DNA from 4 places in the Paenibacillus sp. GCM10027629 genome. Region 3 is predicted to be linked to each of the others. Evidence: predicted binding sites of a transcription regulator. Region 3 holds the regulator's gene; each other region holds the start of a gene.
The links. Region 3 encodes Rex, which represses fermentation and respiration genes when NADH is low (regulators of the CRP and FNR family bind a similar motif). Its sites were predicted from a motif close to TTGTGAAATATTTCACAA; they were not measured.
Positions count from the first base shown of each region.

Region 1: a site for Rex is predicted at 2,007-2,024, ahead of nirB (nitrite reductase large subunit NirB). Genes of this name have one in related genera too.
Region 2: a site for Rex is predicted at 2,398-2,415, ahead of nadA (quinolinate synthase NadA). Genes of this name have one in related genera too.
Region 4: a site for Rex is predicted at 2,112-2,129, ahead of scfA (six-cysteine ranthipeptide SCIFF). Genes of this name have one in related genera too.

Region 1 is NZ_JBHTGZ010000010.1:188,558-192,777, forward strand. It holds gene ACFQZR_RS20220 (carbohydrate ABC transporter permease) at 73-960, shown strand; gene ACFQZR_RS20225 (carbohydrate ABC transporter permease) at 979-1,806, shown strand; gene nirB (nitrite reductase large subunit NirB) at 2,047-4,220, shown strand, end outside.
Region 2 is NZ_JBHTGZ010000021.1:41,939-46,158, forward strand. It holds gene hpt (hypoxanthine phosphoribosyltransferase) at 1-180, shown strand, start outside; gene ftsH (ATP-dependent zinc metalloprotease FtsH) at 269-2,326, shown strand; gene nadA (quinolinate synthase NadA) at 2,557-3,495, shown strand; gene ACFQZR_RS27955 (extracellular solute-binding protein) at 3,688-4,220, shown strand, end outside.
Region 3 is NZ_JBHTGZ010000009.1:1,765,310-1,769,529, forward strand. It holds gene ACFQZR_RS17630 (cytochrome-c oxidase) at 1-200, opposite strand, end outside; gene ACFQZR_RS17635 (cell wall elongation regulator TseB-like domain-containing protein) at 301-795, opposite strand; gene ACFQZR_RS17640 (amidohydrolase) at 807-2,120, opposite strand; gene ACFQZR_RS17645 (redox-sensing transcriptional repressor Rex) at 2,095-2,760, opposite strand; gene dinG (ATP-dependent DNA helicase DinG) at 2,738-4,220, opposite strand, start outside.
Region 4 is NZ_JBHTGZ010000012.1:732,367-736,586, forward strand. It holds gene ACFQZR_RS24000 (cupin domain-containing protein) at 1-67, shown strand, start outside; gene ACFQZR_RS24005 (hypothetical protein) at 101-364, shown strand; gene scfB (thioether cross-link-forming SCIFF peptide maturase) at 430-1,821, opposite strand; gene scfA (six-cysteine ranthipeptide SCIFF) at 1,911-2,060, opposite strand; partial or broken gene ACFQZR_RS24020 (SUMF1/EgtB/PvdO family nonheme iron enzyme) at 2,200-2,379, shown strand; gene ACFQZR_RS24025 (GNAT family N-acetyltransferase) at 2,308-3,183, opposite strand; gene ACFQZR_RS24030 (serine hydrolase domain-containing protein) at 3,331-4,220, shown strand, end outside.

The DNA of each region.
Region 1 (4,220 bases), on a different contig from region 3:
ACCGGCTACAATAGCCGGTTAGCTCTCTCATTATTTGTTTACAGGAACCTGAGTAAAGGAAGTGACTAGGGTATGAAAGGTTTCACCTCGAGGAAGGCACCATATTTTTTCATTGCGCCAGCGATCATATTGCTCCTTGTGTTTTCATTATTGCCAATCTTCGTGGCTCTGTTCATTAGTTTTACGAATATGGACTTGGCTGGATTAGCAGACTATTCAAATTTGAGCTTTATTGGCTTTAAAAACTACATCAATGTGCTTTCGGACCCCGTTTTTTTAAAAGCCATTTTTAATACATTGTTTTACGTTATTATTGGGGTTCCTCTCGTTATTGTAACTTCACTTGGTGTGGCTTTATTGATTAACTTAGGTACTTCTAAAATCTTCAAAGTGTTTCGTGTTGTCTATTATTTGCCTTCTGTTACGAACGTTGTAGCGGTAGCGGTAGTCTGGACTTATTTGTACAACCCTGCATTTGGTCTGTTCAATTACATTCTAGAATCTATGAATTTATCTGCAATTCCGTGGTTGACCGATCCTACAGTAGCCAAATTATCATTGATTCTTATGGCACTCTGGAGAGCGGTAGGTTTAAATATGATCATTTTCATTGCTGCATTGCAAGGTATTCCGAAGTCTTATTATGAAGCTGCGCAATTGGATGGTGCCAATACGTGGCAACAAGTTACGAAAATTACGATTCCGATGCTGCGCTTTGCGATTTTCTTCGTATCGATTACGACGATGATCGGATGGCTTCAGTTCTTCGAAGAACCGTTCATTATGACCAAGGGTGGACCACTAGATGGCACGATGTCAGCTGCATTGTTTATTTATAAAAATGGTTTCCAATTGAGTAACTTTGGATATGCTGCGGCTGGATCATTTATTTTATTCATCGCTGTCATCGCGGTAACGTTGGTTCAATATAGAGTGCAAGCGAAAGAATCAGATTATTAAAAGAGTGGAGGTGAACCGATGAAAGGTGCAAATAAAGATAAATTATTTCAATGGGTGGCCGGGATTGTATTAACAATTGGAGGTATTATGTTTGTGCTTCCTTTTATTTGGATGATCTTATCATCCTTTAAGATGGAAAGTGAAGTTATTCTGATTCCACCAACATTGTGGCCGAAAGATTTTACTTTGGATAACTACACCAATTTATTTCAAAATATGAACTTTGCCGTGTATTTGAAAAATACAATGATCATCGTTCTTTTCTCATTCTTTGGAATGTTCTTAAATGCGATGGCTGGTTTTGGTTTTGCCAAGTACGATTTTAAGGGGAAAGAAAGTACATTCCTTATGGTATTGGCAACAATGATGATTCCAAGCCAAGTAACGATGATCCCGGTTTATTTGATCTTAAACAAAATGAATTTGACCGACACGATGCTGGGGATTGTATTACCTAGTCTCGTGGGGGCGTTCGGAATTTTCTTGTTCCGTCAGTTTATGACGACCATTCCAGATGAAATATTGGAAGCGACACGACTCGATGGAGCTAGTGAGTTCAGAATTTTCATGCAGATTATTATTCCGTGTTCGAAGCCAATTCTTGCTGTACAGGCCATTCTTGCCTTTATCGGTGGTTGGAACAGCTTCCTATGGCCGTTAATCATGGCAAATAATGAAAGATTATATACCTTGTCCGTCGGTCTCTCATTACTGAAAAGTCAGTATGGCGGGAATTTTGCCCTGCAGATGGCGGGCGCAACCTTCATGGTTATGCCAGTTATTATCATCTTTATTATTTTCCAGAAAAATATTATTGAGAATTACACGACTTCCAGTTCGAAATAATGTGAGAACTGAAGCGTGTTTATGAAACCTTCCTTTACAGATAGATGTAACAAAAAGAGCTGTTCCGACGTAGCGACTGATACGTGTGGAACAGCTTTTTGGTATTTTTCTGAGGCGTTTTTCCATTAATTTCACAAAATTTCCTTAAAAAATGTGCGTAGAATCACACTGTATTGTGTGAAAATAGTTATAATTTAAGTATGTTAATTTTTTCACAAAGTGGTGATGGAGGCGTGTTCAATGAAAAAAAAGTTGGTCATGATCGGCAATGGGATGGCGGGCGCACGTTGTATTGAAGAGATTCTAAAAAGAGATGCTGACATGTTCGACATCACCATGATTGGAGATGAGCCGTATCCGAACTATAACCGGATTATGCTGTCGAATGTCTTACAAGGCAAAACAACATTTAGCAAGATTAATATAAATGATTGGAATTGGTACACGGAGAACCACATTCAGCTGATCTCCAATGAGCGAGTAACCGAAATTCAGCGAGAGCAGCAGCAAGTCGTTACGAATCAAGGGAAGGTCATTCCTTACGACGAGTTGATTATTGCGACAGGGTCGAGCGCGTTCATTCTGCCTGTACCAGGGCATGAGCTGGAAGGTGTCGTCGGTTTCCGTACGATTGAAGATACAGAGCGGATGATGGATGCTGCGAAACAATACAAAAAAGCCGTCGTTATTGGTGGTGGCTTACTCGGACTAGAAGCGGCACGCGGTCTAATTGATCGTGGGATGGACGTACATGTCGTTCATTTGCTGCCGAATTTGATGGAGATGCAGCTCGATCGTGAAGCAGCGAAGCTGCTCCAGAAGGACCTCGAGAAGCAAGGTATGAAGTTCCTGATGGAGAAGAAGACGACGGAAATCTATGGCGATCAGCGGGTTGAAGGACTTAGATTCGATGACGGCACAAGTGTCGAATGTGATCTTGTCGTGATGGCGGTAGGGATCAGACCGAATGCTGCGATTGGGCGGGAAGCTGGGCTTGCTGTAGGTCGCGCGATTCAAGTGAATGATTACATGCAAACCTCAGACCCACAGATTTATGCGGTTGGCGAATGTGCTGAGCATCGTGGGATCGCTTATGGGCTCGTCGCACCACTGTATGAACAAGGGATTGTACTCGCGGATGTTCTAACAGGCAAAGAGACGGCTGGATACCAAGGTAGCGTTCTCTCAACACAGCTGAAGGTGGCCGGGTGTGATCTGTTCTCAGGTGGCGAAATCCATGAGAGCGATGATACGAAGGCGATTGTGGTGCAGGACCAATTGAAGGGTGTCTATAAAAAAGTGCTCGTCCGTGACAATAAAGTAGTCGGTGTCGTGCTCTATGGCGATGCATCGGACGGTACGCGGTTGTTCAGCATGCTGAAGAAAGAAGCCGATATTCAAGAGTATACGAGTGCATCGGTTCTTCACAAAGCCGGGGAAGAGTCGGGGATCGACGTAGCATCGATGAGTGCCAATGAGACGGTATGCGGATGTAACGGGGTTACCAAAGGCACAATTGTAGGAGCTATTCTGGAGCATGGATTAAGTACCTTCAACGAAGTGAAAGCCGTGACCAAAGCAGGCGGATCTTGTGGTAAATGCCGCGGGGTCGTGGAAGCGATTCTTGCTCATACCTTGGGCGACAAATTCGACGCATCGGCGGAAGTCACCGGCATGTGCAGTTGTACGACATTATCTCGCGATGAGGTGGTTGAAGCGATTCGTGAGAAAGGGATGCATACGCCAAAAGAAGTCCGTATCGTGCTCGGCTTCAAGCATGAAGAGGGCTGTTCGAAATGTCGTCCAGCGTTGAACTACTATTTGCGCATGCTGCGTCCGGATGAATATGAAGATGACAAAGCCTCCCGATTCGTCAACGAACGGATGGACGGCAATATCCAGAATGATGGTACGTTCTCGGTGGTTCCGCGGATGTACGGAGGGACGACGACACCGGAAGACTTGATTCGTATTGGTGAAGTGGCGAAGAAGTACAATGTGCCGCTCGTGAAAATCACGGGTGCGGCCCGTGTAGGACTCTTTGGAATCAAGAAAGAGGATGTGCCGAAGGTATGGGCTGAGCTCGAAATGCGTTCTGGTTACGCCTACTCCAAGTCGCTGCGCAATGTGAAAACTTGTGTTGGTTCGCAATTCTGCCGATTCGGTACGCAAGATTCACTCGGACTCGGCATTCGCTTGGAGCAAGAGATCGAGATGGTCGATACACCGCACAAGATGAAAATGGGTGTTACGGGTTGTCCGCGGAACTGTGCCGAAGTGTTAACGAAGGATTTCGGTGTCGTCTGTGTGGAGAACGGATACCAGTTGTATTTTGGCGGAAATGGCGGGACGGAAGTCCGGGAATGCGATAGCTTGACGACGGTAACGACGGAAGATGAAGTGGTGCAAATGGC
Region 2 (4,220 bases), on a different contig from region 3:
TCGACACGTGTCGTTGCGCTCTTTGATAAACCGGTTCGTCGTACAGTCGACCTCGAAGCGGATTATAAAGGATTTGAACTACCCGATGCATTCGTCGTCGGATATGGTCTCGATTATGCTGAGAAATACCGTAACCTCCCCTACATTGGGATCTTGAAACCAGAGGTCTACTCGAACTAACAGCTGCAATCGATGCTTACCTCGTTCTATTGTGGTGGTAAGACATGCTATGGTAAAATAATTAAAGTGTCTTGAGAGGAGGTTGGGGATGAACCGGTTCATCCGTAATTCGGGTTTTTATTTGATTCTATTTTTGGTCGTGGTGGGTCTTGTTCAATTTATAGGCAATCGCAACGAATCTGCTGTAGAAATACAATATAGCCAACTTCGCGAAGCGTTAGAGGCTAAGAACGTAGCGGATATCTCGGTCCAATATCAAGGCAGAGCCAACTTGGTGACAGGTAAGTTTATTAAAGTACCTGATGGCGCCAAGACGGATAGTTTCTACTCTGTCATGCCTGACGACCCTACTGCTTATAAAGAAGTGATGGACGCAAGTAAGTCCAATGGATTTTCACTTAAAGTTAAACCGATGGAAGGCGAGAGCATTTGGCTCACGTTCCTGACTTCGATTATTCCGTTCGTTATTATGTTCGTCCTATTCTTCTTCTTGTTCAATCAAGCGCAGGGCGGCGGCGGTAAGGTTATGAACTTCGGCAAGAGCCGTGCTCGCCTATATAATGAAGAGAAGAAGAAAGTTACGTTCGAAGATGTGGCTGGTGCTGACGAAGAGAAACAAGAGCTTGTTGAGGTTGTTGAGTTCTTGAAGGACCCTCGCAAATTCGCAGCTGTCGGTGCTCGTATCCCGAAAGGGGTCCTGCTTAACGGTCCTCCGGGAACAGGTAAAACATTGCTTGCTCGCGCCGTTGCTGGTGAAGCAGGCGTACCGTTCTTCAGCATCTCCGGTTCGGACTTCGTTGAGATGTTCGTCGGGGTTGGTGCATCCCGTGTTCGTGACTTGTTCGAGAACGCGAAGAAGAATGCACCATGTATTATCTTCATCGATGAGATTGATGCTGTAGGTCGTCAACGTGGTGCCGGACTCGGCGGCGGACATGACGAGCGCGAACAGACGCTCAACCAATTGCTCGTTGAAATGGACGGCTTTGGTGCGAATGAAGGTATTATTATCGTCGCTGCGACGAACCGTCCAGATATTCTTGATCCGGCTCTTCTTCGCCCAGGACGTTTTGACCGTCAGATTACAGTTGACCGTCCAGATGTCAAAGGCCGCGAAGCGGTATTGAAAGTACATGCGAAGAATAAGCCGCTTGCCAAAGACGTGAAGATGGATGTTATCGCGAAGCGTACAACCGGATTTACCGGTGCAGATCTCGAGAACTTATTGAATGAAGCGGCGTTGCTCGCAGCCCGTAAGAATCGTAAAGATATCTCGATGCAAGAAGTGGATGAAGCGATTGATCGCGTTATCGTAGGTACAGAGAAGCGCAGCCGCGTGATCAGTGACCGCGAGAAACGTATCGTGGCTTACCACGAAGCAGGTCATACGATCATCGGTTACTTCTTGGAGCATGCCGACACCGTACACAAAGTAACGATTGTTCCTCGTGGACGCGCTGGCGGATACGTCATTATGCTTCCGAAAGAAGATCGCCTGCTTGTTACGAAGCAAGAGCTTCTTGACAAGATTACAGGATTGCTTGGTGGACGCGTGGCGGAGGAGATCTTCATTGGTGAGATCGGTACTGGCGCATACAGTGACTTCAAGCAAGCGACAAGTATTGCTCGCAGCATGATTATGGAATACGGGATGAGTGATCGTCTCGGACCAATGCAGTTCGGTAATTCGCAGGGCCAAGTATTCTTGGGTCGTGACTTCGGTCATGAGCAGAATTACAGTGATTCGATCGCTTATGAGATCGATCAAGAAATGCAGACGATTATTCGTAGTTGTTATGAGAAAGCGCAGGAGCTTCTTAAGAAGCACTCGCGTGAGGTTCATATCATTGCGAAGACATTGCTTGAGAAAGAGACGTTGGAGCTTGAACAAATTAAGCAATTGATCGATACAGGTTCGTTAGATGGTATGACAGTTGAAGCAGATGGGAATTCAGCATCTACTGAGACTAGCCAAACGGTTGAATCCACGGATGCTGCAAATGCAGTGAAAGTGAATATTCAATCGCAATCCGAATCCGATCAATCGAATAAATTTGCTTCAGACAAGGTCGATGAAGAAGTGAAAGAAGAATCACCAAGCACGGATGTGCATAACGATAACGAAGACACGGATAAAAAAGAGTAATGTATCAAAAAACCGGACAATAGCCTTTATTGTTCCGGTTTTTTTGATTTTTTCGGGGACCTCCGCAAAGGATCTGAATCACTTCGAAACCAAAGCACCACGTTGTAGGGTGATTTTACGGTTTTGACAGATTGACATGCAACGCAAGGGTGTGTAAATTAAATGGTAACTGATTCGAGGGTCATAACGCGTTAAGCGTGGATGTACGAAATACTAAAGGGGTGGGTCTAGTGGAAGCTTTGGCATTGCAGCATAAGGCAGAGCAGAATCGCGAGTTGCGAGAACGGCTAATGCAATTAAAGAAGGAACGTAATGCAATCATTCTTGCGCACTATTATCAACGGGACGAAATCCAAGAGGTTGCGGATTTCCGAGGAGATTCATTCCTGCTCGCACAGAAAGCAGCAGAGACGGATGCTGAAGTCATTGTGTTCTGTGGTGTTCATTTTATGGGTGAGAGCGCGAAGATTCTAGCTCCGAATAAGACGGTTATTATCCCAGATGAGCGTGCAGGTTGCCCGATGGCGGATATGGTCAATGTCGATGGACTGCGCAAGCTCAAAGCCGAGCACCCGAATGCGACCGTGGTCACGTATATCAATTCATCTGCGGAAATTAAAGCCGAGACAGATATTTGCTGTACTTCTGCGAATGCAGTAAAGGTGATTCAATCGGTTGATTCTGAAGAGATTATTTGGGTTCCAGACAAAAATTTGGGCCACTATGTTCAACAATTCACAGACAAGAAGATGATTATCTGGGAAGGATATTGCAATACGCATGACATGCTTACGCTGAAAGATGTCGTAGAGATGAAGGCGAAATATCCAAACGCGCAGTTCGTTGTGCATCCGGAATGCCGTCCCGAAGTTGTCGAGATGGGCGATTTTATCGGTAGTACGACAGCCATTCTAGAATATTGCCGCAAATCCGACTGCCAGGAGTTTATTGTAGGAACGGAAGACGGTACTGGATATCAGCTTCGCCTGGATAGCCCGAACAAGCAGTTCCATTTTGCTTCGAAGTTCCTCGTATGTCCGAATATGAAAGTGAACAATTTGAAGAAGCTCGTGAAATGCTTGGAGACGATGCAGCCACAAATCTACGTTCCTCCTCACATTGCAGACAAAGCCCGGTCATCGTTGGAGCGCATGTTAGAAGTGAAGTAGCACTTATTAGACTTATGATATCGAACACGCCAAGAGCCCTTGTAAATCAAGGGTTCTTTCTCTTTTAATATGGGAAATATCCCACGTTGGCATGTACCTTGAAAAAACAAACATGACTCCCTAAATAACTGCATTGTAAGCGGTTGCTTAATCTTGGATAATGAGGGCATAAACCTGAAGGGGGATTAGGATATGACAAAAAGATCACGAATGCTCGGATCGGTTATGGCTGGGGTACTCGCGTTAAGCCTAGCGGCATGTGGTTCCGGCAGCAGCAATACCAGCGATACAACAACAAAACCAGCAGATAATTCATCAACAACAACGACAACAGATAACGGTAATAGTAACAGCAATGAGAAAATCACGATTACCTTCCAAAATATTTATCCGGATACAACGGATCCTAAAAACAAAATGCTTCATAAAATCGTGGATCAATATCAAAAAGATCATCCGAACATTACGATCGAGCTGGATTCGCTCAATACGGACCAGCAGAAGTTGAAGCTCAAAACACAAGCAGCGTCCAAAGAAGTTCCGGATATTACAATCGTGAACCCTGCTGCGCAAATGCAGCCGTTCATTGATGCTGACCTGTTCGCTCCGCTCAATGACATGATCGGGCAGAACGGATTGAAGGATACGTTCCAGAAGGGCATCTTGGATTACTATACGTTCAACGGTAATGTATACGCGCTGCCGGATGGCAATAACATCGCCGT
Region 3 (4,220 bases):
CACTTCGCCAGAGCACTGTTATCCGCCCTAGGGAATAATATATAGATCACGCCAGATACCGCCATAGATAGCCAACCGATTAGATTTACGTGCGCATGAACACCTGCAAGCACATAATCTTTGGCCATTGACATATACATCCCCAAACCCATTGACAAGATAAAGTACAGCACGCCAATCTTCAGAAATCGAACACCCATGGATCGAACCAACCCCTTCCGATCAATATGACCTTACTCGGTCGGGATTAGTATATCGACGAGATCCTTATTTTAGAATACATTTTTTCCAAAGGTTTTCTTACCGATTAGGCAAGGTATACGTTGTCAAATACCCTGCATCCGAGAAACGGTAAAAATCATAGTAGTAGTGTACTTTTTCGTTCGGTTTGGACGCTTTATAGAACACCTGCCATACATACTGCTGTTCCCAAATGCCAGGTACGATTGTAATGATATCTGCGCCAGGCGATCGACTTAATACTTTCTCTTGTATCGCTTCCTTCGTCGAACCTTGCTTCAGTTGCTCCGTATGTACGGAAGTTCCCTCTTGATTGACCCACACCACTAAATTCTGATCCTGCTCATCCAGTCCATTGACGATATAATATACATCTTCCCATACAGACTTCTGTATCCCTGTTACCTTCTTCAAGGATGATTGCTCTAAGGCAGCTTTCGTTGCCCGATCTTCTGCAATCCATTCACCGCTCTGTACATTCCGATAATATAAATGCAGTCCGAGCAAAATCAGTATAATGACAGATATGATAATAACGATCCATCTTCTCTGCATCTGTAACTCCCTTAACGCGCTAACAATCCGTCGAAGCAAGCTTGTGCTTCACGCATAATTTTCTCTTCGTCGAGGGTTAGACATTCACGGTTCTTGACGACCTGCTTGCCATCTACCCATACATGCCATACATCTTGTGCTGCACCCGAGTAAATCACATGGGAGATCAGATCTGTATGCGGCTTATAGTGCGGCTGATCAATGTTAACAGCGATGAAATCGGCTTTCATCCCTGCACGAAGCAATCCCGTCACATTCTCCAGCCCAATCGATTTCGCGCCGTATTCCGTGCCTAAACGCAAGGCTTCCAAGGCAGGCACAGCTGTCGGATCACCCGATACCCCTTTATGAATTAATGCAGCAAGACGCATTTCTTCAAGCATATCGAGGTTGTTGTTGCTCGCTGCGCCATCCGTACCAAGCGATACCGTTACGCCTGCTTTTAACAGATCCGGTACTCTCGCAACACCGCTCGCAAGCTTCAAATTGCTGCCAGGGTTGTGCGATACACTTACGTTGTAACGTGCAAGCGTCTCAATCTCATCATCCGTCAAATGTACCGCGTGCGCAACAAGCGTCGGACGTGTGAATACACCTAACTTCTCGAGATGCGCCACAGGGCGAAGCCCATATTCTTTCACATTCTGCTGTACTTCGGCTGCCGTCTCCGACATGTGCGTATGCATTGGCAGGTCTAGATCATGCGCAGCTTGTACGAACTTCTCAATAAACGCAGGAGGACAGGTATAAGGCGCATGCGGGGACATCATCGTCGTAATTCTTCCATCCGCCTTGCCATGCCAATCCTTCGCAAATTGAACCGCCTCCGCAAGCTTCGCCAGCTGGACATCCTCAGGACATAGACCAATTGCTCCACGCATCAGCACCGCGCGAATACCTGATTCGTCTGTCACTTTTGCCACTTGATCCATGTGATCGTACATATCGAGGAAGGTTGTCGTTCCACCTTTTAACATTTCCAGGACAGATAATGATGTACCCCAATAGACATCCTTCGAGGTGAATTTGCCTTCCATCGGCCACATTTTCTCTTGGAGCCATACTTGCAATGCAAGATCATCACCATGACCGCGCAACAGGGACATTGCTGCGTGACCATGCGTATTCATTAAACCAGGCAAGAACAATAGCCCTTTGCCATCCATAACCTCTACATCTTCAGGAATCACCAAATCCGCTGGAAGCTGCTCGCCTACATACCGAATTTGATCCCCTTCTATCACCATAACCCCGTGAATTACAGGTTTATCTGCGTTCATAACGGCGAAATAGCCGTTCTTAATGATCCATAGATTCTTCTTCATCTTCGTCCATATCCTTCCCATTGTGCAAGTAGTACGCCAAGCTCAATAAATCCGTTGTAAAATCAGCTGTGTGCACACGCACATGCTGAGGCACTTTTAAGATGACCGGTGCAAAATTCAGAATTGCTTCTACACCCGCATTCACAAAAGCATTTGCCACATTTTGTGCTTCCATCGCAGGAACGGTAATAATACCGATACGAACATTATGCTCACGAACAGTCTCTTCTAAATCCTCCATCGGCTGAACAACAATATTATTAATCTTGCTGCCGATCTTCGGCTGATGTGCATCAAAGACAGCTACAATTTTCATATTATCCTTAAGATATGTATTGTAGTTACTTAATGCTTGGCCAAGATTACCTGCCCCGACAAGAGCGACATTAATCTGCTGATTTAGCTTCAAAATTTGGCGGATTTTCTGAATTAAATAAGCAACATCATAGCCAATCCCTTTACGCCCGAACTCGCCAAAATACGCTAAATCTTTACGGATTTGAGCTGGATTTAAATCCAGCTTCAATCCGAGATCCTGCGAGGAGACCGTAAGGACTTCACGCTGCTGCAATTCACTCAAATAGCGCAAATAAATGGGAAGACGGCGTACAACTGCTTCAGATATTTTCATTGTTTTCATGGATGACTCCCCTCTCTTCCTCGTCCGACAGCCATTCTTGCATTCGAGGCACGATTTGATCTAGCCGCATATGCTCCATCTTCGGACCTGGTAAAGAATATAAGAAATACTTGCCATAATAAGATTCAATAACACGTGTGTCATAAATAATGACGATCCCACGGTCTTGCGCGGTACGTACCAATCGTCCAAACCCTTGCTTGAAGCGAATAACCGCCTGTGGAACCGACAATTTCATGAATGGATTCTTCTTCTCCTTCTGCAGCAGCTCCGACTTCGCTTCAATGAGCGGATGATTCGGCGGCTGGAACGGAAGCCTCACAATCGCCAGACAGGTTAGCGCATCACCAGGAATATCGACACCTTCCCAGAAGCTGCTCGTACCAAGGAGAACGGACGCCGATTGGTCCTGGAACCTGCGAGTTAACTTACTCCGATTCCCGCTGTCAATGCCTTGTCCGATAACCTGAATTTGATGCGGGCTTAGTAGCTCCTTGAGTGGATCGTACACCTGCTTCATCATCCGGTACGATGTGAACAGGACGAGCATTCTGCCATGCGTAGCCACGGCTGCGTCAGCCAGAGACTTCACTAAGGTCTGCACGAAATGTGCATCCGGATTCGATCCTTTGAGCATCGGGAAATCGCGTGGGATCACCACTAGCGCCTGTTTACGATACTGGAAGGGCGATGGGAGCACCATGCTCTGAAGCCGTCCCTGATCCTGGGCTTCCTGCAATCCTAACTGCTCAATCATATATTGGAAAGATTTATCAACCGATAAGGTTGCTGATGTGAGCACGATACTTTTCTTCGCATCGAAGAAATATTCCTTCAGCTGAGCGCTGACATCCGCTGGAACAGCGAATAATTGCAAGGATTTACTACGGAAATGACTGCTCGCTTCCATCCAGAATACGACATTCGGCTCCTTCATTTTCATAAAGTATCGGATGTCATCACGCGCACGCGCCAAATCCTTCACTGTTCCGGATAAATCCGTCACGGCCGCTTGAATCCCATATTCCTCCTGTATATCCCGCAGATCTTGCAGCAATCGCTCAGATTTACGAACGATTTCGTTCAAGAGGGCATTCAGCTGATCTTCGAGTACCGAAGCAGCATCCCAATCATTTGGCATTTTTTCTGTCTGCAGTCGATATACATATTGGCCCTGTTCTTGATTCGCATCACTTGTCCGCTGCGGCATCATACTGAACAAAATTTCCGTTAACTTATCCCACATCTCTTTGGCATCAACAAGCTGCGAATAGGAATCTTCAATAATTTCACATGCCATTTGCGCCTTCTCATCAGGAATAACATGGAGACGATTACGCAGCGTCGGCAATTGTCCATTCTTACTATCCTTAAGCAAGCGCAGCAAGGTATGAACAAGACTGAAATATTTCACATGCAGACCGAGATGTTTCCCGGCGACTTCCTCGAGATGATGGGCC
Region 4 (4,220 bases), on a different contig from region 3:
ACCTGAGCATCCATTCGGAACAATTCATGAGACGAAAGCCATTGCCATGGCTTCTGAAACATCGTAAGGGGGGTAAAGCCCCCTCTTTTTTGTCATTGGCATGCGCAAGGAACCTGCTGCTTCTGCATCTCATCTAAATTTTCCTTCCTGGCTAGATTATGCGTCCATTCATGAAGCGGCAGATCGTGGCGCGCTTAACCTGAAGCAAGACGTAAGGCTGGTTAATGAAATCACAACGGTCGAATCGAATTGGTTCTTGGAGCTTGTGAAAGAAGGCCATTTCACTGAAGGTCAACAAGTGTTGTGTGTCGTTCCCGAGAGTGGTAGATTCTCAGACCTCTATTATGATGTAGGACCTGCATGATATGATCATAAGAAAAAGGGGCTCCTCCGTCATTTTTTTGACTGTGGAGCCCCTCTTGCATGAATCTAACCGTGATTCTCCATCGCTCGCATCGACTCAGCAATCTTCGCCATGATGGAGCATTCGATTCGCTTGCGGAAGATATCGCAGCTGAAGTCATAGATGCCGTTGATGGAGCCCGTTGCGTGCAGGGCATTGGCCGGACAGCCGCCGCTGCAGTACAGCTTGGCCCAGCAATCTTTGCATTCTGGCTTCGAATAACAATTGCTTTCTTTAAATTGGCATTGCAGCTCAGGTCTTGTGATGCCATCCCAAATGTTCCCCATGCTATACGCATCATCTCCTACGAATTGGTGACAAGGGAACAGTTCGCCCCATGGCGTGACCGCGAGATATTCTGTGCCTGATCCGCAGCCGGTGATTCGCTTCTGGATGCAAGGACCTTCTGAGAGGTCCAGCATGTAATGATAGAAGATAAACCCTTTGCCTTGTTCATCCCGCTTGACCATTTCCTTAGCGAGTATTTCGTACTGATTGTAAATCTCCGGGAGATCCTCCTCGGTAAGTGCATAAGGCTCCCGCGGATCACAGATGACCGGCTCCATCGAGATTTTGTCGAACCCAAGGTCTGCGATATGAAATATGTCATTCGTGAAATCGACATTGTTACGCGTATAGGTTCCCCGTACATAGTATTCTTGGTCTCCACGCTGTCGAATGAATTCTTGGAACTTCGGTACGATATGATCATAGCTACCTTTTCCAGTCACGGTTGTGCGAAGTCGGTCATGAACCTCTTTTCTGCCATCCAAACTTAATACGACATTGTACATTTCCTGATTTAAGAACTCGGTGATCTCATCGTTCAACAGCATGCCATTCGTCGTGAAGGTGAAGCGGAATTTTTTCTTATATTCTTTTTCTTTGCTTCTTGCATAAGTTACAATCTGTTTGACCACGTTCCATGCCATCAGCGGCTCCCCGCCGAAGAAGTCAATGTCAAGATTTCGATGGTGACCCGAATGTTCCAGCAGGTAATCGATGGCTCTTTGTCCAACCTCATAGCTCATGAGTGCGCGATCACCGTTGTATTTCCCTTGGCTGGCGAAGCAATAGTCGCAGGATAGATTGCAGGTATGCGCGACATTCAGGCAGAGCGCCTTCACATAGGTCTGTCGATTTTTCAGATCGATCGAGAGATTTTCATACGGATCCTTGGTGAACAGCTGCCCCTGGCTTCTCAGCTCCTCCACCTCCGCGATGGTTCCTCGAATACTCTCTTCGGAAATGGCCGGATCATATTCGTATTTCTCCGGTATAAAGGACAGGATCTCGTCCGGGGACGCTTGCTCATACAGCGCGATGATGTCATACGCCAATTCGTCGACAACATGCACCGACCCGCTATAAGTATCGAGGACGATGTTATATCCGTTCAGTTGATATTGATGAATCATACTGCTAATCAAGCTCCTTTGCCTACATGTTGACACGGGTTAAAAAATAGCCGCCCATCTACAGCGCAGTGGGCGGTGAACTCCAAATCCTATTTGTTCATTGCGTTTTCACAACGCTGGTTTGCTACTCCACAGGAAGTTTTGCAAGCAGACTGGCAAGATGTCTGGCATGCGCCGCATCCGCCGTGTTTTGCGGTATCCATCAGTGTTCGTGTGCTTAGTGTTACGATTCTTTTCATCATGAATAACTCCTCTGCCATTTCAATTCGTTCAAACCAATAAAGATAACAATGTGAATGATTTCACTTTTTTACCTTTAACAAAGGTAACAACGACCACAGATGGACGTCAATCAAATAGATCACACCTAAATCACCGTCAGACGGCTACCGCCTTCCGACCGAAGCAGAGTGGCAACATGCATGTAAAGCCGGAACGACGGCCTATCAATATGGAGGGGCACCAAACCCCTCTACACCTAACTTATTAAGCCGTCGATGTCATCGGATGTTTAACGTGTACCGGATAATGATGTTCCCCATTCGTTCTTACGAATAGACCTCCCGGATAGCTAGCCTTATTCAGTACGAGATCAGGATCATCAGGCGTGTAATGAAATGTTATTTTTTTCGTATCACGCCCTGCGATCTTCGTAAGTATATCTTGCGTATGAATCTCCTGCGTGTGGACCATATCGAAAACATCCATATGATGATTCTCTTTCTTATACACCACAATGACATTCTCTTCTTCCAGGTAGTACATATCCTCTCGGAAAACGTTCAAGCCATAAAACATGAAAATCCCTTGCGTGTGGTCCGTTCCTAAGCGCTTCGAAACCGGTAATCTCTCCGATACGAATTGATAGATCAGATGCAGATCCTCCGCTCGACTCACATTTAGTTTTCGGATCCCGGTAGGCTCAATCTCCCTCGGGGTAAAGTCCATCGTAAACAGATATTCTTCTACGGCTTGAAACCCAAACTTCGGGTAGAAACCCAGAACCGAATCATTCGCAAAAAGATACATGACATCATATTGTTTCTCGTAATCTTCTAGCACTTTGTTCATTAAGCTTGTGGACAACCCTTGCCCTCGGAAATCCGGATGTGTCATAACGGTTCCGATTTGTATCGCGCTTTTCTTGTCACCATCTATCACTAAATCAAGTAGGTTCACCGAGACATTTGCAACCACTTGGTCCCCTTGCGCAAATGAATACGGAATGTATCGTTCATTCCAAAAACCCTTCTGGTACCATTCTTCAAAGCTTATCTCAAACGTACGATGAGCAAGCTCCGAAAGACTCTTCCTAAGCACATCGTTATTTTTATAATCCTTCACAAATCGAGGTTCTTGCACGGATATCCCTCCCTCCACTTTCGTCAACATCATAGTATCACACCGATGTGATATACATAGGCAGAGTTTATTTATATTTGTTTTGGACACTTGGAAGGTCGTATCAGGTAGAATATCGAAATCAATAAGTAAAGGGAGGCGAAAGGATTGGACCTACCACACGATTACCCGGAGAATCACGGACTTTCTTCACAAGCTCTAACCCATTTTTACGCTGCAATCGAAAAACAAAGTTTAGACGTAAATACATTTATTTTGATACAAGACGGCTGCGTCACCTCGAAATTCGCGCGCTCCCCTTATCGGCTAGATTGTCCGCAGCTGTTATTTTCACTGAGTAAGAGTATCACTTCCCTTGCTGTGGGGATCGCTTGGGATCACAGTCTATTAAGTTTGGAAGATAAGGTCATATCTTTCTTTCAGAATCGGCTTCCTGATCCTGTTTCGCCGAATTTATCGAAAATGACGATTCACCATCTATTGTCTATGAACGCGGGACACCATGAGGATATTTATGCTGTTGTTGCGCAAGAAGAAGACTGGGTGAGCACTTTTTTATCCTTAGAGATCGAACATGAGCCTGGAACGCATTACCGTTACAGCACGCATTCTACGTATATGTTGGCCGCCATTTTGGAGACAGTCACGGGGCAAAATGTAATAGATTTTCTTATGCCGACACTGTTTGATCCATTAGGAATACCACGACCCACATGGGAAACCTGTCCGAAAGGGATGACCGCTGGCGGAATGGGGTTAAGTCTATCGACGGAGAGCATCGCGAAGATTGGCCTCATGCTCTTAGATCAAGGCGTTTACGCAGGGAAGAGAATACTCTCTGAGCAGTACATTCGACTTGCGACGTCCGAACAAAGCGATAACCGCTTAGGCGCAAAGCGTATCGATTCCGCACAAGGCTACGGCTACCAGATCCATCTGTGTCGGCGTGGGTGTTATCGGGGGGATGGTGGCTTTGGACAGCTTTGTTTTGTTGCGCCTGAAGAAAAGATCGTCATAGCAGCAACATCAAGCTTCGA